Regions from separate parts of the Limnobaculum parvum genome, predicted to be linked through region 4. Evidence: predicted binding sites of a transcription regulator. Region 4 holds the regulator's gene; each other region holds the start of a gene.

What was found. Region 4 encodes CRP, which controls carbon source genes, mostly activating them, when cyclic AMP is high. Its sites were predicted from a motif close to ATGTGANNNNNNTCACAT; they were not measured.
Region 1: the regulator CRP is predicted to act here: its motif matches at 1,782-1,799, upstream of HYN51_RS10290 (YfcZ/YiiS family protein).
Region 2: the regulator CRP is predicted to act here: its motif matches at 4,495-4,512, upstream of rhaB (rhamnulokinase).
Region 3: the regulator CRP is predicted to act here: its motif matches at 2,446-2,463, upstream of ompW (outer membrane protein OmpW).

Annotation. Positions count from the first base shown of each region.
Region 1 is NZ_CP029185.2:2,437,583-2,445,103, reverse strand. Features, by position in the region: gene fadL (long-chain fatty acid transporter FadL) at 143-1,438, opposite strand; gene HYN51_RS10290 (YfcZ/YiiS family protein) at 1,855-2,148, shown strand; gene sixA (phosphohistidine phosphatase SixA) at 2,228-2,707, shown strand; gene HYN51_RS10280 (low molecular weight protein tyrosine phosphatase family protein) at 2,800-3,123, opposite strand; gene HYN51_RS10270 (hypothetical protein) at 3,459-3,872, opposite strand; gene smrB (endonuclease SmrB) at 3,947-4,498, opposite strand; gene prmB (50S ribosomal protein L3 N(5)-glutamine methyltransferase) at 4,701-5,633, shown strand; gene aroC (chorismate synthase) at 5,702-6,787, shown strand; gene mepA (penicillin-insensitive murein endopeptidase) at 6,799-7,521, shown strand, end outside.
Region 2 is NZ_CP029185.2:3,556,871-3,564,391, forward strand. Features, by position in the region: gene rhaT (L-rhamnose/proton symporter RhaT) at 1-75, opposite strand, end outside; gene rhaM (L-rhamnose mutarotase) at 439-753, opposite strand; gene rhaD (rhamnulose-1-phosphate aldolase) at 822-1,646, opposite strand; gene HYN51_RS15040 (L-rhamnose isomerase) at 1,659-2,915, opposite strand; gene rhaB (rhamnulokinase) at 2,912-4,384, opposite strand; gene rhaS (HTH-type transcriptional activator RhaS) at 4,697-5,524, shown strand; gene rhaR (HTH-type transcriptional activator RhaR) at 5,646-6,479, shown strand; gene HYN51_RS15060 (hypothetical protein) at 6,534-6,989, shown strand; gene HYN51_RS16425 (hypothetical protein) at 7,088-7,264, opposite strand.
Region 3 is NZ_CP029185.2:1,528,991-1,536,511, reverse strand. Features, by position in the region: gene ppk1 (polyphosphate kinase 1) at 1-163, shown strand, start outside; gene ppx (exopolyphosphatase) at 166-1,698, shown strand; gene ompW (outer membrane protein OmpW) at 1,768-2,418, opposite strand; gene HYN51_RS06165 (YciC family protein) at 2,789-3,556, shown strand; gene HYN51_RS06160 (SulP family inorganic anion transporter) at 3,610-5,325, opposite strand; gene HYN51_RS16300 (NAD(P)-binding domain-containing protein) at 5,531-5,722, shown strand; gene HYN51_RS06155 (septation protein A) at 5,860-6,423, shown strand; gene yciA (acyl-CoA thioester hydrolase YciA) at 6,591-7,010, shown strand; gene HYN51_RS06145 (TonB family protein) at 7,096-7,521, opposite strand, start outside.
Region 4 is NZ_CP029185.2:3,350,780-3,358,300, reverse strand. Features, by position in the region: gene argD (bifunctional acetylornithine/succinyldiaminopimelate transaminase) at 1-1,079, shown strand, start outside; gene HYN51_RS14155 (YccS/YhfK family putative transporter) at 1,319-3,409, opposite strand; gene crp (cAMP-activated global transcriptional regulator CRP) at 3,480-4,112, opposite strand; gene HYN51_RS14145 (phosphoribulokinase) at 4,409-5,278, opposite strand; gene HYN51_RS14140 (YheU family protein) at 5,363-5,611, opposite strand; gene HYN51_RS14135 (hydrolase) at 5,608-6,588, opposite strand; gene HYN51_RS14130 (LysE family translocator) at 6,690-7,292, shown strand; gene HYN51_RS16420 (hypothetical protein) at 7,338-7,490, opposite strand.

The DNA.
Region 1 (7,521 bases), 910 kb from region 4:
CAGCGATTGTTATCGGAGGTTTTTTATTTGTGCGATAAGTAAGTCTGTGTGATAGATAGGCGTAGTGATGCAGGTAATGTTTAAACAAAAAATAACGCCACCCGTTATGGGTGGCGTCAGAGACAAAACGGCAGGGCTGAAATTAGAAGGTATAGTTCAGGTTGATACCGTATAGCCATGCCTTTCCTTCTGAATGGAAAGTATAAGTTGGGCTCTTGGCCGAATTGTTCAATTTCTCTTCAATTTTCACTTTCTGACCGTTCATATAAGATACGCCAACATCAACTGAAGCATCTTTGGTGAAGTTATAAGTTGATCCCAGACTTAACCATAAGCGGTCTTGGTCAGGGATAGAAATAGAACGAGTGTCAGCAGGAGCAGCACTGTCGTCAAATGCGATACCGGCACGCCATGTCCAAGTATCATCATGATAGTAAGTGGTACCTAATGCTATGCGGTATGCATCACGGAAGTTTTCTTTCTTATAAAACAGCGTTTGCCCATCTGAACCGGTTGCATTGAGTTCTTTAAACTCGCTCCAACTGGTATAGCTTAAACCATAATGCATCGCCCATTTTGGTGCTACTTTATGGTATCCAGACAGTTCCCATATTTCAGGTAGGGATAGGGTCAAATCGCCGTTAATGGTTTGACTATTGGTTCCCCACGGCATCCCAGTCGCTTTCTGTAACGCATTATATTTAGATGGTAGTTCGCTGCTGTAATCGCCGCTGAAGTCGATGTCTACCTGAGAGCGATAGCTCAGACCGATGCGGTTTTCTTTATCAATTTCATATAGCAGTCCGGCGTTCCAGCCGTAGCCCCACTCGTCGCCTTTCATATGGACGACTTCGGTATCCTTTGGCATTCCGTTTTTGTTTTCACCCGCATAGCGGTTGATTTCTGCCTCAGCGTAAATGGCATTAAAACCAGCACCAAAACTGAAATATTCGTTAATACGGTAGGCTGCACTAAAATTAAGATTACCGGTTTTCAGTGAAGTTTTACCCGCCAAAGGGCCGGCTGTATAATCGTCGCTAAACTCAGTAGCAAGGCCAAAGTTGCTGGTTGCAGAACCACCCACAGCCCAACGATCGTTAATTGGGTAGATAAAGTGAAGGTTGGGAACCCACTCATTCGGCGTGATATCGCTAACTGACATGTCTGTGCCTGACGGTGAAGTACCGCTGATTTTTACCGTAGGCTGAACGTAAATGGCACCACCAGAAAAAGTAGGGCGGTCAAACATCGTCATTGATGCAGGGTTACGGCTGCCTGATGCTGCATTATCTGCAATAGCACCTTCACCGGAAAATGCACGACCCAATCCTGCAGCCGATGATTCTTGAAGCTGAAAGCCCGAAGCATACAGATTAGAAGATACTGCTGCGATAACAATTGCCAATGCTGACTTTCTTAAAATATTTTTGTGGTGCATACCAAAATCTCAAAAAGTTATAAGAATTATTACGGATTGTAATAATTGAGGCGGCATTGTAGGGAGTAAGGTCATGGCGACAGATTAGACCAGTTGAAGGCCATTATTGGGGTTAGAAAGCATTAAGACCTAATATTTTGTTTAAAAGTAAATACTTTTTACATACTGAATAGACATCCTTCAACATATATCAAAGTAAAAAATAATTAAAATTAGAATAATCAATTCATTATATTGATTCTATGGGTAAGGGTGATTAATAATTATCCATATGGTTAATGTGGCAATAACAAAACTCATGCGTAAATTTGGTAGGAAGAGTAGTATAGGAAAGATTATTAAATTTTGAGCTAGATCTCATTCAGGTTTTAAATGAAACGACTACTCAGCCGTTTTATTCACAGGAGAAGAGTACGATGTCTGATTCATTAAAATGTAATGCACAAGAAACTGCTGCTTGTTGTTGCGTTGATGTTGGTACCGTGATGGACAACACAGATTGCACTGCGTCTTACCAAAATATTTTTACCAATCGCGGCGAAGCCGAACTCATGCTGAAAATGCTGACAGAAAAAGCGCGGGCCACCGAGTCTGAGCCTTGCCTGATTGAAAGCCGTTTAACTGACGTTGCCGGTGGCGTTGAACTGAGTGTTGATTTCACATTCTCATGTCAGGCCGAAACCATGATTTTCCAACTGGGCCTGCGTTAATCGCCGCCAGTTTATTGCACAGTTTAGAATAACGCTAACGCCGGAATACCGGCGTTAGCCATAAATGGACGGAGCAAACATGCAGGTGTTTATTATGCGGCATGGTGAAGCCAGTTATCATGCTGACAGCGATCCGGCTCGCAGCTTAACAGAACGTGGGCGCAAGGAAACGGCCCAAATGGCGCTCTGGCTACGGCAAAAAATTGCTGAAATTGATTGGGTATTGGTCAGCCCTTATGTTCGGGCTCAGCAAACGTTGGACGTAGTCAAAAACGAATTTCCTCTCTCCCCTTCCTCTACCATCGAAACGTTCTCAGCCCTGACTCCGGGCGGAGATGCTACGCTATCCGCTGATTACCTGATGACGCTGGCACAAGATGGGGTGGGTTCCGTATTGGTGGTTTCTCATTTACCGCTGGTGGGCTATCTGGTCTCTGAACTTTGCGGCGGTATTTATCCACCTATGTTCGGTACTTCTGCTGTGGCGGCGATCACGCTGGATGCCGAAACCGGCAATGGCAGCATTGACTGGCAGCAAGCGCCAAGCTCGTTAGATTAATTGTTGAATCGTTTTTAGATGAGCCTCTGGATATTCCGGCCGTAAAAGTAGATATGTTTGAACGGACATAGCGCCCGGCCGGAAAGACCAACTTAGAGTCCTAGCCTGTGTGCTACCACTTCCTCCAACAAACGAACCAATTCCGGATCCATATATTGATAGTCGTCCGGAATATCCAGCACGTGAATGGTTTTATGCGCTATCAGACGCCGATATTCCGCCACAATACGGTTTTTATGTTTCTGTTCCATAACGCAAATAACATCAGCCCACCGTAATAATGTCGGGGTTAACGGCTTGCGGGCATTGCAACTGGTTCCAGCAGATTTAACCGAAAGCTCAGGATGGCGACGCCATACCTGTTCTGCGGTAGGGCTTCGCCATTGGTTACGGCTACAGATAAATAACACATTCATATGGCAGTCAGGCCTCTTCCTTGGCTTTTAGCGTTCGTTGGGTATTGGATATTCTGGGGTACTCAATACCTAATTGCACAGATCTTGCCAGCTTGACATGACGGGTGTAGAGCATCTTCCAGTTCTTTTCTTCACAATAGTCGTATTTTGCCCGACCACTCTGGTGTTTTTTTACGTTTGTTTTGTGAAAGCCGCCAGGCGCGATTTCGGATGCTATCCATATTTGATGCCTCATCAGATTAATCGTGGTTCAGCAGCCGCGATAATACAGAGAGGTTTACGGACAGATTAATGTCCTGCGTTGTGATACCGAATGTGGCAGATACCCGTAGTGGCTATTTCTGTGAATTGATAGCCGGTAAGTAGTGAATGGACTGATACACGACTACCGATGAGAGGGTTCCGCATAAAACAGAAATTAATAGCATATCAATGCCATAGCCAACAATAATAAATGCGGTAATCGGAAGTAGTGCCGAAGCCAAAGCACCAATCAACGCAGCAAGAGGAAGGCCTTGATATGAAGGCGGTAAACAGGCAAGAATGATTCCTGTTGCTAATGCGGGTAAACTTCCCCAGATATAAGCGATCAACAGGCCTATCAGCAGGTATTTAGGAAGATCATGGAAATAATCGGAAGGATAATCCATATTGATGTATATGGTGGGTATTGCAATTATCAATCCAACTAACGGCCCAAAAAGTGTAAACCAGATAGCGTTATTGATTATTCGATGTATTTTACTCATATCGGCCATTCCCCGAGGTTGCTCTAACCAGATTTTCCAGCAGATTAACCCGTGTAGGTGAAAATAGCGTGAAGTCAGAATAAGGACGGTTCTTCCGTTGTTTCCTGAGCAATCAGAACTAGTATGGCGGCGTTACCACCAAACTCTTTAGGTGCCTGATGAAAGGCTACAACATCCGGGTGCTGTGCTAGCCAAAGAGGCGTCTGCTGTTTCAGCACATAGGTGCCGTAGCCATGCATAATGCAGGCGCAATGAATATGCTCCCGACGGCAGGCGGCGATGAGCGCCCCCAACTCCTGTTTAGCCTCTAATTGCGTAAGCCCGTGCAGGTCAAGAAACAGCTCTGGCGAATAATCACCGCGTCTGAGTTTTTTAACTTCATAGCTATTGGCGTCGGGGCGCACGTAGCGGATCGGGCTATCTTCACTCAGTAGCGGTTGAAATTCATCAGAGAAATAGAAACTGGCATCCATCTGTTCTTGGAGTAGACGTTCTACCGGCCGTTTCTTCACTTTGGGTTTGATGCGATGAAGGGCCTTATCTTGGCGCAGGGGTTTCACTCCGCGAACGGAATCCCGAAATAACGCATATTCTTCATCTGATAAGGTAAATTTATTTTTCTTCAAGAGTTCAAAATTGGCTAAATATGATAAAAGATAATGCTTAGTGTAACCCGATAGCGCGTTCTGTCTACGTTAGATATAAAATGAGTATCAATATTTGTGCTGAACGGACAGCTGAATTACATTTGATTACAGCTGATTTGTTACACGCTTCGTGGCAAACTAGGGGGTTATTTGCATATTCTATTCCTTGCCGGAGGGCGCATTGGACAAAATTTTTGTAGATGAAGTGGTTAACGACATGCATACCATTCAGGATATGCTGCGTTGGTCCGTCAGTCGTTTTAATGCGGCAAGTATTTATTATGGACATGGAACGGATAACCCATGGGATGAAGCCGTTCAACTGGTACTGCCAACACTGTTCCTGCCGCTGGATATTCCGCCGGAAATGTATTTTTCTCGTCTGACGCTCAGTGAACGTCAGCGCATTGTTGAACGAGTTATTCGTCGGGTAAACGAGCGTTTACCGGTGGCTTATCTGACCAATAAAGCTTGGTTTGCGGGTCACGAATTTTTTGTTGATGAACGCGTATTAGTGCCTCGTTCCCCCATTGGTGAACTGATTAATCATTGTTTTGAATCGCTGATTACTCAGGAACCTCAGACTATTCTCGATATGTGTACCGGCAGCGGTTGTATTGCAATAGCCTGTGCTTATGCTTTCCCTGAGGCTGAAGTCGATGCCGTTGATATTTCTGCTGATGCGCTAGCGGTAACAGAACAAAATATCGAAGCCCATCGTATGGAACATCGCGTTACGCCCATTCGTTCTGACCTGTTCCGCGATATGCCACCGGTAAAATACGATCTGATCGTAACCAACCCACCTTATGTCGATGCGGAAGATATGTCCGATTTGCCGAAAGAGTTCCGTTATGAGCCGGAGCTGGGGCTGGCGGCGGGAACCGATGGCTTAAAGTTAGTGCGTCGTATACTGGCTCGAGCGCCAGATTATCTGAATGAAGGCGGCGTACTGATTTGCGAAGTGGGTAACAGCATGGTGCATTTGATGGACGAATACCCGGATATTCCATTTACTTGGCTGGAATTTGAGTGCGGTGGTGATGGTGTATTTATGTTAACTCGCGATCAATTGCTGGCATGCAGCGAACATTTTCGTCTTTATCGTGACTAATTTGTCACGACAATCACTTTACCGGGCTCTTGAACGCTCTGATGATAAATAACAGCTAAGGAGCTGTGATGGCAGGGAACAGTATTGGAGAATTATTCCGTGTGACGACATTTGGTGAATCACACGGTGTTGCATTGGGATGTATTGTTGATGGGGTACCTCCCGGTATTCCGTTGACGGAGGCTGACCTACAGCACGATCTGGATCGTCGTCGTCCTGGTACTTCCCGCTATACCACTCAGCGTCGTGAACCTGACAGTGTTCGTATCTTATCCGGCGTATTTGAAGGGGTAACAACCGGCACTCCCATTGGCTTGTTGATAGAAAATACCGATCAGCGTTCACAAGACTATGGCGAAATTAAAGATCTGTTTCGCCCAGGCCATGCTGACTACACTTATCAGCAAAAATACGGCCTGCGTGACTATCGTGGCGGCGGTCGTTCTTCTGCGCGTGAAACAGCGATGCGCGTAGCTGCTGGGGCGATTGCTAAAAAATATTTGCAGCAGCAGTTTGGCATTCAGGTTCGTGGTTATCTATCACAAATGGGTGATATTCGCTGTGAGTTAAAAGATTGGGATCAGATAGAACAGAATCCTTTTTTCTGTCCTGATGCCGATCGTCTGGAAGCGCTGGATGAATTGATGCGCGAATTAAGAAAGGCGGGTGACTCGGTTGGTGCCAAAGTGACGGTGGTGGCGGATGCCGTTCCCGTTGGATTAGGAGAACCGGTTTTTGACCGTTTGGATGCCGATTTGGCTCATGCTTTGATGAGCATTAATGCGGTGAAAGGGGTAGAGATTGGTGATGGTTTTGCCGTTGTGAATAAACGCGGCAGTGAAAATCGTGATGAGATTACACCAGAAGGGTTCTTGAGCAACCACGCTGGTGGTATTCTTGGTGGTATCAGCAGTGGTCAGCAAGTTATTGCTAATATTGCGCTGAAACCAACGTCCAGCATTACTATCCCTGGACGGACGATCAATAAGCAGGGCGAAGCAGTAGAAATGATTACCCGTGGTCGTCATGACCCTTGTGTTGGTATTCGAGCGGTGCCGATCGCGGAAGCGATGATGGCAATTGTTTTAATGGATCACTTGATGCGTAATCGCGCACAGTGCAATGACGTGAAATCAGATGTTCCACGTTGGTAAGGAAATTGGTAATGAAAAAGTGGTTTTTAGTCGCGGCAGTATTAGCCTTTAGTGCCGCTACCGTAACGGCAGCAACGCCATGGCAGTCGGTTAAAGAACCGGTTGCGGGAACACCTCAGTCTATTGGTGGTTTCTCTAACGGTTGTATCATTGGTGCACAACCTTTGGCATTGCAGGGAGAAGGATATCAGGTGATGCGTAGCCAGCAGTTACGCTATTTTGGCCATCCAGACCTGCTGTCGTTTATTGAACGTTTAACCAGTGAAACTCAGGCGAATGGGTTAGGTAATGTGTTGGTAGGTGATATGGGGATGCCTGCCGGTGGGCGTTTTGCTACCGGGCATGCCAGCCACCAAAGCGGCCTAGATGTGGATATTTGGCTGCAACTGCCAACGTCACGCTGGAGTGCCTCTCAACTTTTAAATCCAAAAGCCATTGATTTAGTTTCCGGTGATGGTAAGCGAGTGGTAGAAAGCCTGTGGCAGCCACAAATTGGTGAACTCATTAAATTGGCCGCCAACGATCGTGATGTTACGCGTATATTTATTCATCCGGCCATCAAGCAGAAGCTGTGCCAAACCGCCGGAACTGACCGTACTTGGTTGCGTAAAGTTCGCCCATGGTTTGGTCATCGGGCCCATATGCACGTGCGTTTACGCTGCCCGGCGGATAGCCGAGAGTGTGAAGAGCAGGCTGCTATTCCTGTGGGTGACGGCTGTGGAGAAGAACTGACC
Region 2 (7,521 bases), 210 kb from region 4:
TGGCGCATAAAAACATGCTGCGCTGGCTGCGCCAACGAAGTGCCAGAAAATACCCAGAAGAATCGAACCACTCATACCGGTAACCCTTTATTATTAAAAATTATTAACCGCAGGGGCCGCAATCCGTATCGCGGCATTATAAATTAATGAGGCGCACCTCATCACTACAATGCCTTCATTCTAAAAATGAATCTGTCCGCCAGCCTTTATACCAGTGCCACAGTCTCACGAGGATTGGCAAAAAACAAAAGATCAAGGTGAGCCGAGTCACAAAATAATGAATTAAAACAATATGTATCGGCTAATCACGGTGGGCGGTATGGTTTGAAAAGGGTCATTGAACAAACAAAGGAGAGGGGATATAAAAAAATCCGGAACAAGAGAAGCCCCTCCTGTTCCGGTTGCCAGCCCCACTGGCAAAAGCGAAGTTACTAAAGACTAATCCAGATAGAAAACCTGACGTAATTCATCACTGACAGGACTATTATCCGGGTTGGAAGGCATAACATCGGACATATGCTTCCACCAGCGTTGGCAAACATCGGTTTTTGCTACCGCATTCCAACGCTCTTCTGATTCGATCTCAACATAACCAAACAACTGATGACCGCGCTCATCAAGAAAAATACTGTAATGGTGCGCCCCATGAGCCTTCAGCACCTGTTCCAACTCTTCCCATATCGGACTATGCCGTTGTTGGTACTCTTTATGTGAATCAGGATTTACTTTCATCAAAAAGGCTTTACGAATCATACAATTCATTCCTTTTACTGTCTGACCATCTGACAACAGGCGACCGATTTTTCGGCCGCCTGTTACTGTTACAAATTAACAGCCGATGCCATTGGCGTTACGCCAAAGCGTTTACCTAAAGCCACCAGTTCTTCAGAAGAGATAGTCTGCTTTTTACCGCCCATGGAACGAACTTTCACCATGATTTCCGCTGATTTTTCCGCCGTATCGATTAATCCAAATGCATCATCTAGCGTTGGCCCAGTACCGAAAATACCGTGGAATGGCCATAACACCAGCGAATGATGCTGCATTTGTTCTGCGGTGCAAACACCAATACCATCGGTACCCGGAACCATCCAAGGAACAATGCCAACCCCATCAGGGAAAACCACCAGACACTCGGTGCTGCCTTCCCACAATTCGCGGGTAAACACTTCATTTTTCAATTCCAGCACATAGCTAAGCGCAATCAAATTAGTCGCATGACAGTGCATGATAACGCGATCTTTACCTGCGCTAACGCCCATACGCACAATGTGCGACTGGAAATGAGCAGCCAGTTCAGAGGTCGGTAAACCGCCTTTATTCAAGCCCCACAAGATACGGTATCCAGTACCGTCCCCGTTCACTTGCAAAACCACCAGATTTTCAGCCGGATTTAACTGCACATTGCGGAAGAACTTGCCGGAACCGGTCACAATAAAGTAATGGTTTGCCAGTTGCGGCATTGACTGACTAAGCACCTCATGACGAGGTTCTGCATAGAAATCCTTTTGATAAGGTGCGATATCTTCAGGCAGCAAACGCAGGCTGATATTTCCGCCGTTACGCTCGTCCCAACCTTTAAGCCACATATCGCTGGTCGCTTTGACCATACCCTGAACAAACCATGAAGAAAGAATGTGTTGCATAATGAATAGCCCTTAACGTTTGCTGAGTACGGATTGTTCATATTGGCGAACAGTTTGTAACCACTCACTGCCCACCGGTACGTTATGGCGTTGACAGTAGGTTTCCCATACGGCCTGCCACGGTAAACTTTTTTGTTCTTCGAGCATTGCCAGCCTGGCGGTGTAATCACCATCCACTTCCAGCTTACGCAACATGTCAGTAGGTTCCAGCAGTGCACGCAGCAGTGCTTTCTTCATATTGCGCGTTCCGATTACCCAAGCAGCAATCCGGTTAATAGAGGCATCAAAGAAATCCAGACCGATGTGTACGCGATCAAACAGGCGGTTACGGATAATTTCATGCGCAATGGCCTGAGTCTCGTCATCCAACAGCACTACGTGATCGCTATCCCAACGAACTGGACGGCTGACGTGCAGCAGCAGATGCTTCACAAACAGCATAGCGGTAGAGATTTTGTCCGAGATAACTTCGGTAGGATGGAAATGACCTGCATCCAGACAAAGCGCCGTTTTACGGCTGGTGGCATAACCCATGTAGAATTCGTTAGAACCCACAGTAAAGCTTTCAGCACCAATACCAAACAGCTTACTTTCTACCGCATCGATATGATATTTCTCATCAATCTTCTCGCTAATCACCTCATCCAGCGCGGTCATCATGCGCTCACGGAAAGCAAAACGGTCAACGGTCAGATCTTTCATTCCATCTGGAACCCAAATGTTCATCACTGAAGCAGTGCCCAGTTCACGACCAAAATAGGCAGAGATACGACGGCTAGCCTGACAGTGCTCAATCCAGAATTTGCGGATCTCTGGATTCGCGTGAGACAGCGTAAAACCATCGGCGCTGAGAGGATGGGAGAAACAGCTTGGGTTAAAATCCAGCCCCATACCTTTTTGGCGAGCCCACTCAACCCAGTTGGCAAAGTGCTTTGGCTCAATTTCATTACGCTCAATAACTTTGTCAGATTCCAGATAAATAGCATGCAGATTAAGACGTTTTGGACCCGGAATTAACGCCAGTGCCTGTTCCAAATCTGCGCGCAATTCCACCGCGTTACGCGCTTTCCCCGGGTAATTCCCCGTCGCTTGAATGCCGCCCGTCAGAGCACCACCCATATTCTCAAAACCAGCAACGTCATCCCCCTGCCAGCAGTGCATAGATACGGGTAAAGTATCCAGCAGCTTCAGTGCGGATTCCACATCCACATTAAATTCAGCATAGCGGGCTTTGGCCAGATTCCAGGCCTGGTCAGTTGATGTTGTCATAGTACAAATTCCTCATAAGAGTGGCTGAGTGCCTGAAAGCGGCACCAGTGTTGTGCAAAATCGAAAACAGGGTTTGGGGTATAGCAGTTCAGCGGGAAGCTTTCTGTTAGTAGCTTGCGATAGCTGGCAACGCTATCAATTTCGCCCAGCGCCATCAGTTGGCAGCCAATATTTCCCAGAGTGGAAGCCTCAACCGGACCGGCTAATACCGTCAGTTGACAGACATCGGCACAAAGTTGGTTCAAGAAAGCATTCTGACAACCGCCACCAACGATATGTAATTGCTTAATTGGTTGCCCTTGCAGCGCAGAAAGCTCCTGCATGACCTGCCGGTAGAGCATGGCTAAGCTATCAAAAATACAGCGCGCCAATTCTTCCGGTGTTTGTGGAACCGGCTGCTGGTGCTCAGCACAGGCCTGACGAATCTCTTCCACCATAGAGGCTGGATTAATAAACCGTTCATCATTGGGATTAATCAGACTGGTGAAGGGAGGCAGTTCCGCCGCTTTAGCAATCAACTGCGGCAGATCGGTTATTGCCAGTTCGCTGCAGATACGCTGCAACAACCATAGCCCCATAATATTTTTCAATACGCGGTAAGTACCGTTGATACCACCCTCGTTGGTGATATTGGCGGACATCGCCTTCAGGTCATTAAACGGACTGATGCTTTCAATCCCCATTAAAGACCAAGTGCCTGAGCTCAGGTAGGCGCAATGATATCCGGTTAATGGTGCAGCAATCACCGCACTGGCAGTATCATGGGTAGCAACAGACACCACCGGAACAGCGCGACCTGACGGCGCCTGCCACTCACCAATTGGCGTTCCTGGTTGGGATGGTTTAGTCAGCCAATGTGCCGGAATGCCTAGATAATCCAGCAGTTCCTTATCCCAATCACCGCTGCTCAAATTGAGCATTTGCGTGGTACTGGCATTGGTATATTCGTGGTTAATTTTGCCGGTGAGGCGATAGTGCAAATAGTCAGGCATTAACAGCAGATGCTTAACCTGTTCAATCAATTCCGGCCGCTGCTCACTGAACGCTTTAAGTTGATACAGCGTATTAAAGGGCAAAAACTGAATACCGGTTTTCCAGTACAAGTTTTTCTGACCCAGCTCATCCATCACTTTCACCATCATGCCATCGGTACGATGATCCCGATAAGCATACGGCAGCCCGACCCGCTCTCCTCGCTTATCCAGTAAAACGTAGTCAACTCCCCACGTATCAATACCGATACTGGAAATCCGCACGCCATTATCATCAATGATGGTCAGCCCGGTGAGAATTTCGCGCTCAAGCGCTTCCAGATCCCAAGTATCGTGACCGTCAACTGGCGTCAGACAATTGACGAACCGGTGAATCTCTTTAAGCGTCAAGCGTTGAGTTGAAGTACACCACGTTGCCAGCATCACCCGTCCACTGGATGCGCCTAAATCAATAGCGACAATATTGCGCACGCTCATAGTAACCTTCCCTTTATTCATTTATAGCGGGAAGTCTACGGAGAGTAAGCGGCTTCTACCTTCGGGCCATTGCCATGCCACCCGCAGGATTGGCAAAATAACAAAGACTGGTGTGAAATCGATCACAAAATGGCAAAACCGCATGCCGTATCGATACCAAAACGTAATGTGACCTTCTGCACAAACTCATCAATAAACTCATCAATCTTAAAAAAATGGTTATTTTTGGCCAATGTCGCGTCTGATTTCTAAGGCGAACCGTTCCAGTTTTCCTCTAATATTTCTCCATATCGTGTTGAAAGGAGTCACAAAATGACCTTACTAAAAAGTGATGGTTTTTTTGCATCGGATGCCTCAACGGTTGCTATTGAAAGCCGGGCACCGCAATGTGCTTTTCCTGAACATAGCCATGATTTCTATGAGATCGTTCTTGTGGAACATGGTTCCGGTGTTCATATTTTTAATGACACCCCCTATGCACTGTGCAGCGGCACCGTTTGCTTTGTTCGCGACAAAGATCATCACCAGTTTGAAAACGTTGATAACCTACATTTAACTAACGTGCTGTATCGTTCACCAAAAAACTTTCGTTTTCTTACGGATATCGAAGCTTGGTTACCCGGCTCCCATCCTCAGCAGCAATCACACTGGCAAATCAACTCGTCTGCACTGAAAAAGGCGAAAAATTGCATTGATTGCCTGCAAACAAGCGCAAACAGTAGCGAGCTGGAAGATATTGCCTCTAGCGAAGGTTTGTTCTTACAACTGCTGATGTTACTGCGGCAAAGTTGCTTCGAAACCGTAAAGCAAGATAGCCGAGAAGCCTGCGTTGGCGCACTGCTTAACTGGTTACGTAATAACTACAGTGAAGAGGTTAACTGGGAAGAGCTGGCTGACAGTTTCTCTCTGGCGCTACGCACCATGCACCGTCAAGTGAAACAGGCAACCGGCATGACGCCCCAGCGTTATCTCAATCGACTCAGACTGCTAGAGGCTCGGCGGCGTCTGTTTCAAAGTGATGACAATATTACGGATATTGCCTATGCCTGTGGATTTAGTGACAGTAATAACTTTTCAGTTCAGTTTCGGCGGGAGTTTTCACTGTCACCGCTGCAAATGAGAAACACCATAAACCACTAATAACAACACGTTACTTTAATCATGGTAACTAATTACGACCAGATTAAGACCTCCATCACCGTAATGCTGACTGTGATATGTCACACTAGATACCAGAAGTGCCGACAGGGAAACAGATCGCATGTCATTACTGAAACTTCATACTCATGACTTTTTCTTTAGCGCAAAAAATACGGTAACCGTTGCCGAACGGTTACCTCAACCCGCTTTCCCTATCCATACCCATGATTTTTATGAGTTGGTCATTGTCCGACGCGGTAATGGCCTGCATATCGTCAATGATGTGCCCTACTATATTACCTGTGGCGATCTATTCTATATCAATGCCCGTGACCATCATGGCTATGAATCAGTTAACGATCTAGAACTGAATAATATTCTCTACTGCCGTTCACAATTAAACCTAGTGGCAGACTGGGAAATGTTGATCCCCGGAGATAACCACAGCCAAGAACAGCGCTACTGGCGGTTGGGCATTCAGGGGATATCTGCCATTCAAACGGTGATTGATGCGCTGGCAAAAGAGTGCATGAAATCGGATGCCCTCTCCATTCAGTTAAGCGAATCCCTGTTTTTGCAGCTAATCCTATTGTTGCAGCGGTATCGCCACCCACCAGATAGCCATCAACTGGCGGATGCACAATTGCTAGACCGCCTGATGCTAGACCTGCACGCCGGTATCGGTAATGCATTCCGGTTGGAGGATTTCTGCCACCGCCACCAACTCTCGCCGAGAAGTATACAAACGCTGTTTAAGCAGCATACGGGCGTCAGTATCAGCCACTACCTCCGCCAACTCCGGCTGTGTAAGGCAATGTCGCTGCTGCGACAAAAGCAGATGCAGATTAGTGAAATATCGTCAGAATGTGGCTTTGAAGACAGCAACTACTTTTCTGCCGTGTTTAGCCGGGCGCTAGGCATATCCCCCAGTGAATACCGCCACCGTTTCCGTTAACATGCTATTTGTTTATGTATACTTGCGTCACCTCAGTCAGGGGGAAATTAGGTTATGATTAAACTATGGCAAACAACAGGACTGGACATGCCACACATTAAAACAGGATTGATAGCCTGCATTTTGCTGAGTATGACGGTGAGTACTTCTGTGGCAGCAAGTAATATGGTGCTTTCAGGAGAATATACCTTCTATACCGACGCAATGAGTCTGGAAATGATTGGTCAGAATATCTGCATGTTCCCTGATGCTCAAAGCGGTAAACAAATCCCCCGCAGTAAGAGCGATGAACGTGACCTTTGGTTCTGTTTCAGTGATTACCAGCAGGCTAGGAAAGCGTTAGATATTCCCGCCAAACCCCCTAAACAAGGCTGTGGTTACAGCGGTAAGCTGACTGTGGAAGTGGCGGATTATCATATTAATGAGCTACAGAATGATGACTTTGATATAGCCAAGCTGGTGAAGGTGATCGACCATGATAAGCCGGAAGTGATTGAGTGCCAGCCGTAAATGGGAGACTGCTGTAATGCAAATCAATAACGGAACCAATGTGCATGACAGGCGCACATTGGCACCTGTCAGTTTCAATAACAGCAACAAACCTGAACTCAACCATTACTGGCATATAGCACCGCAAACAAAGCCGCCATTTTCTCATGCAAAATAAACTGTAGTGACTCTTTTGTCGGCGTGTCATCGAGATTAACCACGGTACTAATCAGCGCAAGGCACTGTTCCGCCAGTTCTAGCGGGTCGTTTGAGGGAAAATCAACAGGATTAATCATCGATACGCCCTCCGCTTTTCAGGTAACAAACTGAAATGGAAGATCGTTTTTCCGATCCCGATCTGAAATTAGATCCGGGGCGAGCTATAAATTCAGGGTGAGTTTGGGTATGCTTCACGACAGCCATGATGTTACTCCAATAACGTTGTGGTTAGAAACCCCGTTAGTGTTCGCGCACTGCGGGGTTTTGCCTTTTAGTGGCGGATAATACCGCCAGCACCGCCACAGTATATTTATACAGCGATCGGGTCAATTGA
Region 3 (7,521 bases), 1.8 Mb from region 4:
CTCTGACACGGTTAAAGCCCGCATTATTGATAAAGAGTTAAATAATCAATATGTACCTCGAGGAAACCGCCGAAAAGTTCGTTCGCAAATTGCCATTTATGACTATCTGAAAGCATTGGAACAGCCGTCCAACATAGAGTCGACGGATATAGCAGAGAAATAATAATGCATTTAAACGATTCAATAACAACAAAACCACAAGAAATCGCCGCTATTGATTTAGGATCTAACAGCTTTCATATGGTTATCGCCCGTGTTGTTAACGGAGCATTGCAAATTTTAGGTCGTTTGAAACAGCGAGTTCATCTGGCTGATGGTCTGGATAGGGATAACTATCTCAGTGAAGAAGCGATACTACGTGGACTCAACTGTTTAAGCCTATTTGCGGAGCGCCTTCAGGGCTTCTCTCCAGACAGTGTGCGTATCGTTGGCACCCATACTTTACGTCTGGCAGTAAACGGCCAAGATTTTCTACAGCGCGCCAGTGAAATTCTGCCCTATCCAATTGAAATTATCGCAGGACAAGAAGAAGCTCGTCTGATCTATATGGGAGTGGCCCATACCCAACCGGAAAAAGGCCGTAAACTGGTTATTGATATTGGCGGTGGTTCTACCGAATTGGTTATTGGCGAAGATTTCTCACCGATTATTGCTGAGAGTCGGCGTATGGGATGCGTCAGCTTCGCCAAGTTATTCTTTCCCAATAATCAGATCACTAAGCAGAATTTCCAACGTGCACAACTGGCGGCAGAACAAAAGCTGGAAAATCTGGCCTGGCAATACCGTATTCAGGGCTGGCAATATGCCTTAGGCGCATCAGGAACCATTAAAGCCGTACACAATGTGCTTGTTGAAGAAATGGGAGAACGAGACGGCATAATTACGCCTGAACGTCTGGAGCAAGTGGTTAATGCTACACTCAAATTCAAATCCTTCGATGCTATTGATTTAGAAGGCCTGTCTCCCGATCGCCAAAGCGTTTTTGTTCCCGGTCTAGCTATTTTATGCGGCATATTTAATGCACTGGCAATTAAAGAGCTAAGATTATCTGATGGTGCGTTGCGAGAAGGTGTTCTGTATGAAATGGAGAGCCGTTTCCGCCATCAGGATATTCGTAGCAGAACGGCCATCAGTTTAGCTGAACATTACAATATTGACCGGGAACAGGCCAACCGAGTATTAACCACTACCCAATCATTCTATGCTCAATGGCTTGCTCAAAGCCCCTCACTGGCAAACCCTCAGTTGGAAGCCTTGCTTGGTTGGGCCGCTATGTTACACGAAGTGGGATTAAGCATTAACCACAGTAGTATGCAGCGCCATTCCGCCTATATTCTTCAAAATACGAACCTGCCAGGTTTTAATCAGGAGCATCAACTTCTGTTAGCCTCTCTAGTTCGCTTTCATCGTAAAGGGATAAAATTAGATGAACTCCCCAACTTTAATTTAGTGAAGAAGCGTCAGTTTATTCCGCTGATCCAAATTCTTCGCTTGGCGATCCTGTTGAACAATCAACGCCAAGCAACGACAGAGCCTGAGTATTGTCGACTTTATAGCGATGACTACCATATCACACTGATTTTCCCGCCTCAGTATCTAGATAAAAATAGCTTGGTACTCGCCGATCTGGAAAAAGAGCAGGAATATTGGGAGGATGTAGCCGGTTGGAAATTATTGCTAAAAAATGATGATGAATAACCTAAATATCAAGGTAAGTAGCAAAAACGCCGGTGTCACCGGCGTTTCAATTTCATCTGGCTAACTCAATCAGAACTTATAGCCAACACCAAACATAAATGCCCATGGGTCAAGTCGCGTACTGATGCTATGACCAGTACGGTTACCCGCCGCATCGGTTGATGTGAAGTTAACATCAGTATCGATGTTCATCCACCACACAGAAGTATTCACTACCCAGTTTTTATCAACGTTATAGTCAACACCCGCTTGTAACGCCACTCCCCATGAATCATCAACGCTTAAGTTACTTAAACCAGCACTTTTGCCAGTATTATTGAAGTCTTCACTAAAGAATGTGGTGTAGTTAATACCCGCCCCCAAATAAGGACGCCATACGCTCTCTTTACTACCAAAATAATACTGAGCCATTAGTGATGGTGGTAATTGTTTAACTGTCGCAATCGTACCTGTGGCTTTTAAGCCAACATCATGATTGAACGGTGTCGCACCTAACAATTCAATACCGATGTTATCCGTAATCATATAACCGAAAGTTAATCCAAGCTGTGTATCATTATTGACGTTAAATGAGCCCAGACCCAACACATTATCAGAACCTTCATTCGGTCTCACTGTAACGGAACCAGCTCGGAATAAAAAATCACCTGCCTGATGAGCAAAAGCAAATGAAGGTGCTAATGTTGCAGTAATTAAACAAACCAGAGGGAGTTTTTTCATTATCCATATTCCTTTTAGGGTAAATGTGTGTGAAATATACCTCATTGGTAGTAAATTGGATCCAATACCGATCACAGTTCATGACAAAAATTGACACAACACCGAGATCAACAAATTAGTTATTTTTTACTGATATTCCACATTTGATCTAGATAAGCATTCATCGATATGCAACGCATTTAGCGATACTGATATCTTCATCAAAAGAAAGAAATCCTAATACCTGAACGGGTATCATGACTTAGCGACAACATGATGGCAGCTTAATTTTCTACTGATAACCATCAGCATGGATAATAAAGTTCAAGAGTATGGGTTAACAGGTTACAATCACCACAATAGTCCATATTATCTTTAGACAGGAGACTCCATGCCCATCACGGCCAATTCCCTCTTCCGTGACAGCGTAAATTTCATACGTAACCAATTATCCAGCTTCATTATGCTGGCATTACTGGCGTCATTTATATCTTATGTTTTGCTTCAAGCCATGATGCCGGATACTACGGGTCTTCATCAGATGATCACTGGGTCTGTTGGCTCTTCCGCTATGACGCGTGGAGAAGTGGAACAAATCATTAAAGGGATGTCACATGAACAGCAATTAGCCATTGTTGAAACAGCGGCGCCACTATTTGGCGCTATGGCTCTGAGCTTTTTACTCAGTCAAACACTGCTTATTGCTGGAACAATCACACTGGTTATTCAGGTCTCTCAAGGGCAATCATCGAGTGCCTTAAGAGCAATTGGTTCTTCAATAACTTCATTGCCAATGTTAATCGTTTTACTTGTTATCTCGTCAATGTTAATTACTTTTGGATTATCTTTATACCTACTGCCTGGCCTCTTTTTTGCGTTTGTGTTGGTGTTATCCCCTATTATTATGTTGGAATCTCGTAAGGGTTTAATTTATGCCATTAGCACCAGTTGGGGGATGGCGTTTGCCAATCTGAGAATTGTCCTTCCTATTCTGCTATTTACACTGTCAACTAAATTCATTTTGCTGGTGATCACGATCAATTTATCTGCCGTATCGCCAATGGCTGTCGCACTGTTACTTAGCGCCATCAGCAATCTGGTGACGGCATTTCTGTTTGTCTACCTGTTCCGGCTGTATATGCAGGTTAAACCGACATGAAAATCAATAAAAACCGGTTGTTACCGGTTTTTATATCCTCGACAAATTCATCTTCAGGATGGTTCTTCTGAAGTCTGTACACTTTCTTTACTCTGAATAAATTTAAGCGCCAGATAGAGATCGGGAACTAGCATGATCTCCTCCTCCTTCATTGCCGGTCGATTATCCTTAAACCAGCGGGTCAACTCTGTTCTACGCCCGGCTAATACTAGTTTAATCTGACGTAATTTAAGATCTCGCTTCAGTTCATCAATAGATGCCAGCACACTGATATCGGCATAAGTAAAACTAGCCACCGCATCAATCACCACCCAGCGAGGCTGATATGGCGTACTGTCCACCAAATTTAAGATACGGCGTTTAAAATAGGCTACGTTAAAATAAGTCAGCGGAGAGTTGAATCGGTACATCATTACCCCAGGAACCGCTTTAACCGCTGTCGTATTTCCCAATGAATGGATCATACCATCTTCATTGACGCCAAGTAGTTGCTCTGTTGGCCGAAACACCGTACGTAAAAACTGTAATAGCCCCAACAGTACGGCTAAACCTATTCCCTGAATAACACCGATTAATAACACGCAAACAAAAGTAAAAATCGCCAAACTAAATGCCTGCCGATTACGCCGTCTAAGATTCCATATCCCGCGTAAATCTATCAATGACCACGCCGAATAGACCAGTACTACACCAAGTGCAGAAACTGGAATAAATTGTAATGGCTTAGTCAGAAATAAAACGACCAAAGCAATGACCAACGCCGCAATAATGGAGACCAGTTGGCTCTTTCCACCATTCGCATCATTAACTGCCGTACGGGAATCAGCGCCGCTGATTGCAAACCCTTGCGATACTGCCGACATGATATTCGCAATACCCAACGCTCTGAATTCTGCATCTGCATCAATGTCGTAGCCATTTTTAGCGGCAAAACTACGAGCAGTTAGCATCAGACTAACGAAGCTAATTAGCGCTAAGTTAAGCGCTGGAATAACCAACTCTCGCATCAGGCCCGGTTGAAAATGATTCCAGTTAACCATCGGAAGACCAGAATCAAACCCTGCTGCGCCGATGGTCTCTACGCCATATTGTTGGATATCCGTTCCCCACCCCAATACCGTCGTGACGACAATAGCAATGAGAGGAGCAGGCCACTGCCTACGAAACTTTTTGATCCCGATTAACAACAGCAACGTTAATGCCGAAATACCTAGAGTCGGCAAATGGCTATCCATAATTTGGAATGGTATGGCAATGATTTTTTCTATCAGTTGATTAGCATTAATATGAATACCGAGGATTTTAGCAATCTGCCCTACCATAATGGTGATAGCAACGCCATTCAGTAATCCGGTCAGGATGGGTTGAGAGAGTAAGTCTGCCAATGCTCCCAGCCTGAACTTGCTCGCCAAAATGCACCATCCTCCCATAATCAGGGTCATGATGATGGTTAATTGCCACTGCATCTCACTGTTACCGGCCGCTAATGGCGTAACTACCGCAGCAATAACCGCACAGGTTGTCGCGTCCGGCCCAACAATTAACTGACGAGAAGAACCAAAAAAGGCATAGGCAATCATTGGTAAAATACACGAGTAGAGACCGACAATCGCGCCCACATTGGCCAGCTCTGCATACGCAATGGCTACTGGTAATGCTACCGCGGCTACCGATAATCCGGCTCGGATATCGGCCGTTAGCCAACGTTTATCGTAAGCCAATAAATTCTGTAATCCAGGCATCCATTTTAAAAATACTCGTGAAAACATATTTATCCTCTATTGCCGCTCACTTAATTAGACGCGCTGTGAAGATCACCATAATAATCATACAACATAATGCCTTAGCTGGCGGGGAATAACAGTGTACTTTATTACTTACTCTTCCCGTTTAATAAAACTCTTATACCAATTGGTTATTTTCACCACCGTTCCCCTGAGATGAAAAAGACTAGGTGAGTTTGATGTCAAAATCGTGCGTGATGTCGTCAAAATGGGTTCTGGCAATTCATGGCAGCCAGAAAACCGGACTAAGGCGATGGGTGAAAACAAATTTGATTTTGGGATTCGTAAAGATCTTGTTTTCTGCTTTGATGAGACTGAACGCAATCGGGCTAAACTTCCTTTTGCTAAACAGATTGATGAAGCTTATGCCCTGTTACAGTAACGTAGGCTAGGCCGTTGTGATACCTCTGCCCTAGTCCATATTTTGGACGCTAAAGAGTAATTTGTTACGTTGACGGTAGTGTAAACCTGCCGCCAAATCCGGTATAGTCAGCAGCTTGCTGACCAATGGGAAGAGCTATGAAGCAGTTTCTTGATTTTCTGCCCTTAATTGTATTTTTCACATTTTATAAACTCTACGACATTTTTATTGCCTCTGGTGCCCTGATTGTCGCAACGGCTTTGGCTGTAATCTACAGTCTAATAAAGTATCGTAAAGTAGAAAAAATGATGATCGTGACCTTTGTCATGGTGGTTATTTTTGGTACCTTAACCATCATTTTCCGCTCACCTGACTTTATTAAATGGAAAGTGACCGCTATCTACATCCTGTTTGCGTTGGGATTAGTTTTCAGTCAGTTCGTACTGAAAAAACTACTTATCAAGAGCATGCTAGGTAAAGAGATCACATTGCCTGAACCCGTCTGGTCACGATTAAATATTGCCTGGGCACTATTTTTTCTCGCCTGTGGTCTTCTCAATATCTATGTCGCATTTTGGTTATCCATGGATACTTGGATGAACTTTAAAGTATTCGGGCTGACCGGGCTAACGCTTGTATTTACCCTGCTTAGCGGCCTCTATATCTATCGCCATATTCCAGATGAGCAGAAAAATCCACCGGTCAGTGACAAGAAAGACTAGGTTTCTCCGTCAGCGAATCATGATATAACCCACAGTTAGATACTTATTTTTATCGCTCCCATTGCGTGTGGCACAGGGAGTGGTAAAAATAATATGAGCTATTACATTTAGGCTTAACGGATAAGCCATTATCTTTCACTTATAACAAACACTATCAGAAGCACATTATGAGCAAACAAGATCGTACGCCTCGTGGAGAGTTGGTTCTCCGAACTCTAGCAATGCCCGCAGATACCAATGCCAATGGTGATATCTTTGGTGGCTGGATCATGTCACAAATGGATATTGGCGGCGCTATTCTGGCCAAAGAGCTTGCCCGCGGACGCGTAGTAACGGTTGCCGTCGATGCCATCACGTTCTTAAAGCCTGTCACTGTAGGTGATGTCGTGTGTTGCTATGCACACTGTATGCGTACGGGTCGTAGTTCTATCACGGTGAATATGGAAGTTTGGGTTAAAAAAGTCGCTTCTGAACCTATCGGACAACGCTATTGCGTCACAGAAGCCATCTTTACTTATGTCGCCGTTAACGATCTAGGTACCTCTCGATCGCTGCCAGAGAACAAAAGAAACCTCTCTTTCGATTAATTTTACTCTCTCTGTCATTAATCATTCCAAAATAGAACAGGCCGCAATAGCGGCCTGTTCTATTTATTTAGCATGCCAGTAACCATTAGCGGATTTGTGCCCCACCGTCCATTTTGAAGATAATCGACAGTTTTTTATCTTTAACCACAACTGGCGTATAGCGCCATTTTTTCAATGCATCTTTCACGTCCCGTTCAAACATTCTTGGCGGCGTAGCGGACAAAATACGGACGTTTTCAATACGCCCATCTTCATCAATATCAAACATAATCTCAACCTGCCCCTCAATACGGCGATCGAATGCCTGTTTAGGGTAAGCGGGTTCGACTTGTTTTAATATCTTCGATCCTGTTGCTGGCGCAGCACCACTGACCGAAGATGCCGGGCCGCTGGCTACCGGGCTGGTATTAGGGGTCGAGATTGGCGCTGTTGCCGGTTTTTCTACCTCTGCCTGTTCAGTCCGTTCTTTCACCGGTTCTCTTTTTGGCTTAGGTTCTTTTTGGGGCGGTTT
Region 4 (7,521 bases):
GCGGTATTGCCGTTACCGCGCTGGGACATTGTCATCCAGCTTTGGTTAAGGCACTGAATACCCAAGGTGAGATGATTTGGCATACCAGTAATCTGTTTACCAACGAACCTGCTTTGCGACTGGCCCAGAAACTGATTGATTCAACTTTTGCTGACCGGGTGTTTTTTGCTAACTCTGGTGCTGAAGCCAATGAGGCCGCGTTTAAACTGGCTCGCCGTTATGCCATTACTCGCCATAGCCCTTATAAAACAAAAATTATTGCGTTCAATAATGCCTTTCACGGTCGTACGCTGTTTACTGTTTCCGTTGGTGGCCAGGCTAAATATTCTGATGGTTTTGGCCCAAAGCCAGCGGATATCATACATATTCCTTTTAACGATCTGGATGCGGTTAAAGCGGTTATTGATGACCACACTTGTGCTGTCGTACTGGAACCGGTTCAGGGGGAGGGTGGAATTACACCTGTCGACGCCGAGTTTCTGCGGGGGGTTAGAGAACTTTGCGATCGTTATAAAGCACTATTGGTATTTGATGAAGTACAGTCTGGGATGGGCAGAACCGGTTCACTGTTTACCTACATGCAATACGGCATTGTTCCGGATATTTTAACTTCAGCCAAGGCATTGGGAGGCGGTTTCCCGATTAGCGCGATGCTAACCACCGATGAAGTGGCGCAAGTGATGGAACCCGGGGTTCACGGTACAACCTATGGCGGCAACCCGTTAGCCTGTGCCGTAGCGGAAGCGGCTTTTGATGTGATCAATACGCCAGAAGTGTTGTCAGGTGTGCAATCACGTTATGAGTACATTGTCACCCGTTTGGAAGAGATTAATCAACGTTATCATGTATTTACAGATGTTCGCGGCTTAGGGCTGCTCATCGGTGCTGAACTACAGCCAAATTATCAGGGTATGGCGCGAGAATTTCTTGCGGCATCAGTAGAAAATGGCCTGATGCTACTCAATGCTGGCCCTAATGTTATCCGTTTTGCCCCTTCTCTGGTCATTCCCGAGGATGATCTACAACAAGGAATGGCACGCTTTGAAAAAGCGGTGAAGCAAATGGTTGAGGTTAAATAGCATTGACCGTTAGTTTAAACGTTCTTCCTAATTAGCGGCATTAGCGGCTGCCGCTATTTGTATCTTAAACAGCGTGATGACAAGCGGTCATCACGCTGAAATAGAGAGAGTTTCAGAGGATATTCAAGATATTATCTTGCGCCGGAGTTTAAGCCCTTCGGCCGTAAAAATGAGAGGGTACATATTGTCTTTGTGACTGGCCGGAAGACCATCGTATCTAGCGTCAGGACGTGTTGGGCCTAGTCCGCCTCTCCTTCTTCCCTCAATTTCCTCTTCAACCACATTCCATGATGCGGCCTTTGCTGCCACGCCAGTGACGAAATAGTATGCATAGTCGTAAGATGCGCCAGTATCCGCTCGATATGTTTTTCCATTGAGGTCTCTGATAGCTCATCGTTATCCTCGGATTCTACAATGGGCAATATGCTGTTATCCCCGCTGGGACCATCATATTCTAGGCGCTGTTGGCAGGTCTGAATCAGGATCTCACAGGCGTTTAAATACTCCTGCGCCAATGTAGGAACCAACACATATTGGTCTCGAGCGATAGTTGTCATTGCATTTAAATGTTCAACCAAAAACTGGCTATGGGTAACCCACAGGCGCATATCGGCCAAGTAGCGAGTATTAAAGCCCGGCTCCTGCATGGCCTGATTCAATGCGGTAAAAAGAGTATTGTGAGCCTGATTAACCTTCATTCGGGTATAGGCGAGTTCCGCTACATCATTAGTCATATTAAATATTTGACGCAGGTGCTGTTGATACGTTTCCAGAGCGCTGTGGGCATTTCTACGCAACGTGGCACTTTGCCATTGAGGCCATAACCATAAGCTGCTGGCAAACGCCAAAATACAACCGATGACCGTATCTATCATACGAGGAAGCAGATAATTCATACCGCTATTGGAGATAATCTGTAGGGTGTAGAGCGCAGTAATCGTAAAACCAATCACAGCGATTCCATAATTCTTACGCACAATCAAATAGGAACAAAACGTCAGTACCAGCATTAGCACCAACATCAGGTTTTGAGAGTAGTAGAGATGAAGAATGGCGCCACCAGCAAGAATCCCAATCATGGTACCCAGCGAGCGGTGCTGAATACGTATTCGGGTGGCACTATAGCCGTTCTGGCTAACCACCATAATGGTCATGAGTATCCAGTAGGGTTTGGGAAGATTAAGCGTCAGGCCAATTCCAGCACCAGCGGCTAGTGTGATGCCAATGCGAGCCGCGTTTTTTAATGCGACAGATTTAAGTGAACAATAGTTTTTCAGCGCCAGCAGAAAAGGGAGATGACTCTGTATTGGCATCAACGTGCGGTTATATAGCGGTTTTTGGCGGCTAAGTAAGTGAGCGATACGGCTAAAATGGTAGTAACAAAAAGCGCCAACGGGATTATTCGGATGGTGATGGGCGATTTTTTCCAAGGCGGATAGGTCACTATTCATGTTGAATGGGACCGGACGGCGATGGTAGAGAATGTCATCAGCTAAAATCTGTAAACGGTGGCTAATGGTTTTTGCATTATGGCGAATAACGGCTTCAGCTTGGCTCTGCTCAACCAGTTTTTGTACTTCGCCGGGTTGATGCAGGCTAACGGTAATATGTTCCTGTAAATCGAGAGCAACCTGAAACGCCTGAATTAATCGCCGATGGCGAGGGTGTTTCAGGTTGGTAATCATATAGATTTGTTGGTAAACCAACGCGATGGTATCCATCACTTGCTGCTGGCGTAATAGTAATGGAGGGAGCGCCTTCTCCGGGTCGGTATGTTGAGTAAGTAAGCTGTACTTCTCATCCATATAATACGCCAACTGCCGGTAAAGCAGGCTGAGTGATTCTCGCATGGGTTGTTCTTGCCAAAGCCGAAACCACAGGCGGATAAACAAACCATACCAGACAGTACCAATGACAAATAATAGAGCCACTCGCCAAATGGGTAAATTGCCTGCCATACCGAGCGTAAAAATGGCGGTCACTAATGCTGCAGGCATTAACCGTCCATAAAGAGGACTGATTTCAGCCGTCACGCCAAATAATAGCGTCAGAATAAGCATGCATAGCGGCAGCGGAACAGACCACAACAGAAGAAACTGCAATAATACACTGCTGATAACAAACAACGTGGCACCGATAGCCAGTCGTTTGAAAAAGTGTTTATGGGGAGTATCGAGACCACCAATGCTGCAACAGGCAGGAACAAGCGAAAGTAAAAAGCCGGTTGGTAGATCGCCTAATAGCCAAAACAGAAACACGGGCAAACAGAGAACCAGAGTTTGGCGGAGAGCATAGTTGACTTCTGGATGATAAATAACTCGTCGCCACATAGGTCTCCCGGGAAAAGGGGAGCGGACATGGCTTCAGGAGGCCGTAAACATGTCCGCTTCTCTTTATTAGTTAACGGGTCCCGTAGACAACGATAGTTTTTCCATGAGCGGAAATCAGGTTCTGATCTTCCAGCATTTTTAAAATACGTCCTACCGTTTCACGGGAACATCCAACAATTTGACCAATTTCCTGACGGGTGATCTTGATTTGCATACCGTCTGGATGAGTCATTGCATCCGGCTGTTTAGCCAGATTGAGTAATGTTTGTGCGATACGGCCCGTAACATCAAGGAAGGCAAGACTTCCTACTTTCTCAGAGGTAACCTGCAAGCGGCTAGCCATCTGAGCGGATAAACGCATTAAAATATCCGGATTAACTTGAATGAGCTGGCGAAATTTTTTATATGAAATTTCAGCAACTTCACATGCTGTTTTTGCCCTGACCCAAGCACTGCGTTCCTGACCTTCTTCAAACAGGCCAAGTTCTCCGATGAAGTCCCCTTGATTGAGATAGGAGAGAATCATCTCTTTACCTTCTTCATCCTTAATTAGAACGGCTACGGCACCCTTTACAATATAGTAAAGAGTTTCTGCTTTTTCACCTTGGTGAATAAGTGTGCTCTTGGATGGATATTTATGAATATGACAATGAGATAAAAACCATTCGAGAGTAGGGTCTGTCTGCGGTTTGCCGAGAACCATTTGTTGTTATCCTCTTTGTAGTCACTGCCCAACACAGCAAAGCGAGAAGCTTGCCGAAAATCTTATCCGCCCCGAAGCATATAACTTGCCAAGTGGGCGCTATTATAACTGATGTAAAAAAGAATATAGAGGTGTTTGTGGGCTGGTGTTGCATCAGCCTGATTGAACTCTAATTTATCTATTATACCCACCCTATGGTTTTAACACAGGTTGAACCAAGAGTCTCGTGTTGTCTTGCTAAAATGAGGGCTAAGCGGCGCTGAATCGGGTTGTTCGCCTGTTTTACCCTCACTTTTCTATTCTAATATTCTGCCTTCTAATAATTGTTGTATTAAGGGTGTGATAATTAGCTCCATCGCCAGTCCCAATTTCCCCCCCGGAATTACTAAGGTATTTGTTTGGGAGATAAATGAACCCTGTAACATGACTAGTAGATAGGGAAAATCAATGCCTGTCAGCCCCCTGAAGTGAATAACCACGAGGCTTTCGTCCATAGTTGGAATGCTCTTCGCAGAAAATGGATCTGAGGTATCAACGGTGGGTACGCGCTGGAAGTTGATATGGGTTCGGGAGAACTGGGGGGTGATGTAATTGATATAGTCGTCCATCGAGCGGACAACCGAATCCAGCACGGCTTCCCGGGAGTGCTCCCGCTCCACCGTATCGCGGATTAGTTTTTGTATCCACTCTAGGTTGACGATAGGAACAACGCCAACCAGCAGATCGACGTGTTGGGCAACATTATGTTTCGCAGTGACGATGCCACCATGTAGTCCTTCATAAAATAGCAGATCGGTGGTTTCTGGTAAGGGTTGCCAGGGGGTAAATGTACCGGGTGTCTGGTTATAGGGAACGGCTTCATCATAAGTATGCAAGTACTTACGTGTGCGTCCGTTTCCGGTTTTTCCGTATTCAATAAAGCTGTTTTCCAGCAGAGCGAAGTCGTTAGCTTCGGGGCCGAAATAACTGATATGACGTCCTTGTTCTCTGGCTTTACGGATTTCCGCATCCATCTCTGGGCGCGTATAGCGATGGTAGGCATCACCATCTATACGTGCGGCATTTAAGCTTAACTGCTGAAATATTTTCCTGAAGGCCAAGCTAGTGGTGGTAGTACCGGCTCCGCTGGAACCGGTAACTGCAATGATTGGATGTTTTGCTGACATTAACCTGATTCCTTAATTCTCATGGTTATTACCAGAGCATAGTCGGATTGGTGCCGGGATGTCACAAAATTTTATTCCAAGAAATCAATACTCCGGATAAGGTTGTTCTTCCATATCATCACTGAACCGATCTTTGGGCATAATATTGATGGTTTCATGTAACTCTGACCAAACTAATATTATCTGACCGCTTTTTAGCTGACGCTTAACATCGTCCACTTTTTGTTGTAATGATCTTTCATGCTCTCCGTAATCGGTACCTTCACGCAGAACAAACGATTCGATAATACTTTCCAGCGTCTCGGGAGCCAGTTGCTGCCACGGGATCATCATTTATTTTTCTCCAGATAGTGGGTTAACCATTCAGGGATGCGATGCTCCAACCACATCTGCGGCTTTTTCCATGTGCCACTGACAAAGCCAACGTGCCCGCCATGTTCGGTTAATTGATATTCGATATTCTCCGGCAGGCTGTTCCGCTCAGGAATGACATCCGGTGACATAAAAGGATCGTCTTTGGCATGTATAATTAGCAAAGGAATACGTATCTGATGTAATACCGGCAGGGCGCTGCACTTTTGATAATAATCGGTGGCATCTTTAAATCCATGTAATGGTGCGGTGAGAGCGTCATCAAACTCACGGATTGAGCGAATATTTTTCAGTGATAAATCGGGCAGCGGCATAATACCGGGGTAGCGGACAAGCTTGCGTTTGGTGCTCTGTTTTAGCAGACCAAGCAGATATCGATGATAGACTCTCGACAGTCCTTGTTCCAGTCGACGTGAACAGGGATCGAGCATTAGCGGAGCGGAGACAATCACCGCCGCCTCAAGTGGAACTTGGTCGCCTTCTTCTGCTAAATAACACCCTAACATATTGCCACCCAGCGAGTAGCCTACTGCTGCAGTAGGAGCTTCTCCCAACGTATTTTGCAACCAGTTGAGAAAAAAGCGCGTATCGCTGGTTTCACCCGAATGATAAGCGCGAGGGCTGCGGTTAGGTTCACCGCTACAGCCGCGAAAATGCATGACAACTCCCAGCCAACCATTTTGACGACAAACCGCCAGCAAACCATGGGCATAAGGGCTGTAAAAGTTGCCTTCTAAACCGTGAAATAACACGAGCCGAGGCTTATGTTTCGCTTGGTGAGGATCTTCACTCCAAGCGATATCGAGAAAATCATCGTCTGGAAGTTCCAGACGCTGCCACACCGGTTTCAGGCTAATTTTTCTGCGGATAATCCGAGGTAATAGAGTTTGTATGTGTGGGTTAGCGGTGCCCGGTATGGGCCGAAATTGTGCATCCATAACAAAATTAAATTCACTCTTGGGGTCTTGTGCGATCAATATCACACTGCTAGCTTGAATGGAATGATTAAACATCTCTTACTGGTAAAGGGGTATACAGAATGGCGTTAGGTTGGTTTCTTTCTATGTCGATGTTTTTATGGATAGCGGCAGTTACACCGGGGCCGAATAATATGTTACTCACCTCTTCGACTGCTAATTTTGGTTTTACCCGCTCTTTACCGTTGATGTTTGGCATTATGATTGGCATGCAATTACTGTTGCTGCTAGTTGCCATAGGTGTTGGCTCGCTGGTGATCGCCTATCCTTCGTTGCATTTAGCGCTGAAAATTGCAGGTAGTCTCTATCTGATTTGGCTGGCATGGAAAATTGCGACTTCTCGCTATGAGAAGCTGGATACAGAGAAAGGAACAGCACAACCGGTTCGGCTATATCAGGGATTATTGTTACAGGCACTGAATCCTAAAGCCTGGTTGATGGGTATTGGCTCAATTGCTAGCTACAGCTTGGCTGGTGACATGTATAGTGCATCGGTGATTGCCATCAGCATTGCGATGTTTATGGTGAATCTGGTGGCTGGTTTTATCTGGATGGGTTTTGGTTCCGCGATTGGTCGTTTACTGCAAAGCCGCAAATCGTGGGCGATTTTTAATATAACCATGGGTATTTTGACGGCGGGCTGCGTGGCGCTTATTTGGTTGTAGCGAAATCGGAACATAATTAACCAAAGCGGTACTTACCATTGCCGCTCATATTTCTGATAGTTCAGTTTTGTACTTTAAGATAGCCAATCGTTGGGAGGGACGGGTGTTGGGGTCGACTTGGCGTAAGCCAACGACAAACAGGAAAAGCCCGGTTGAACAGCGCTGGCCCGCAGGGTGAAACACCATAAGGTGTTTCATAGCTGCCCCTAACCCGGCCAGGCCCAATGTG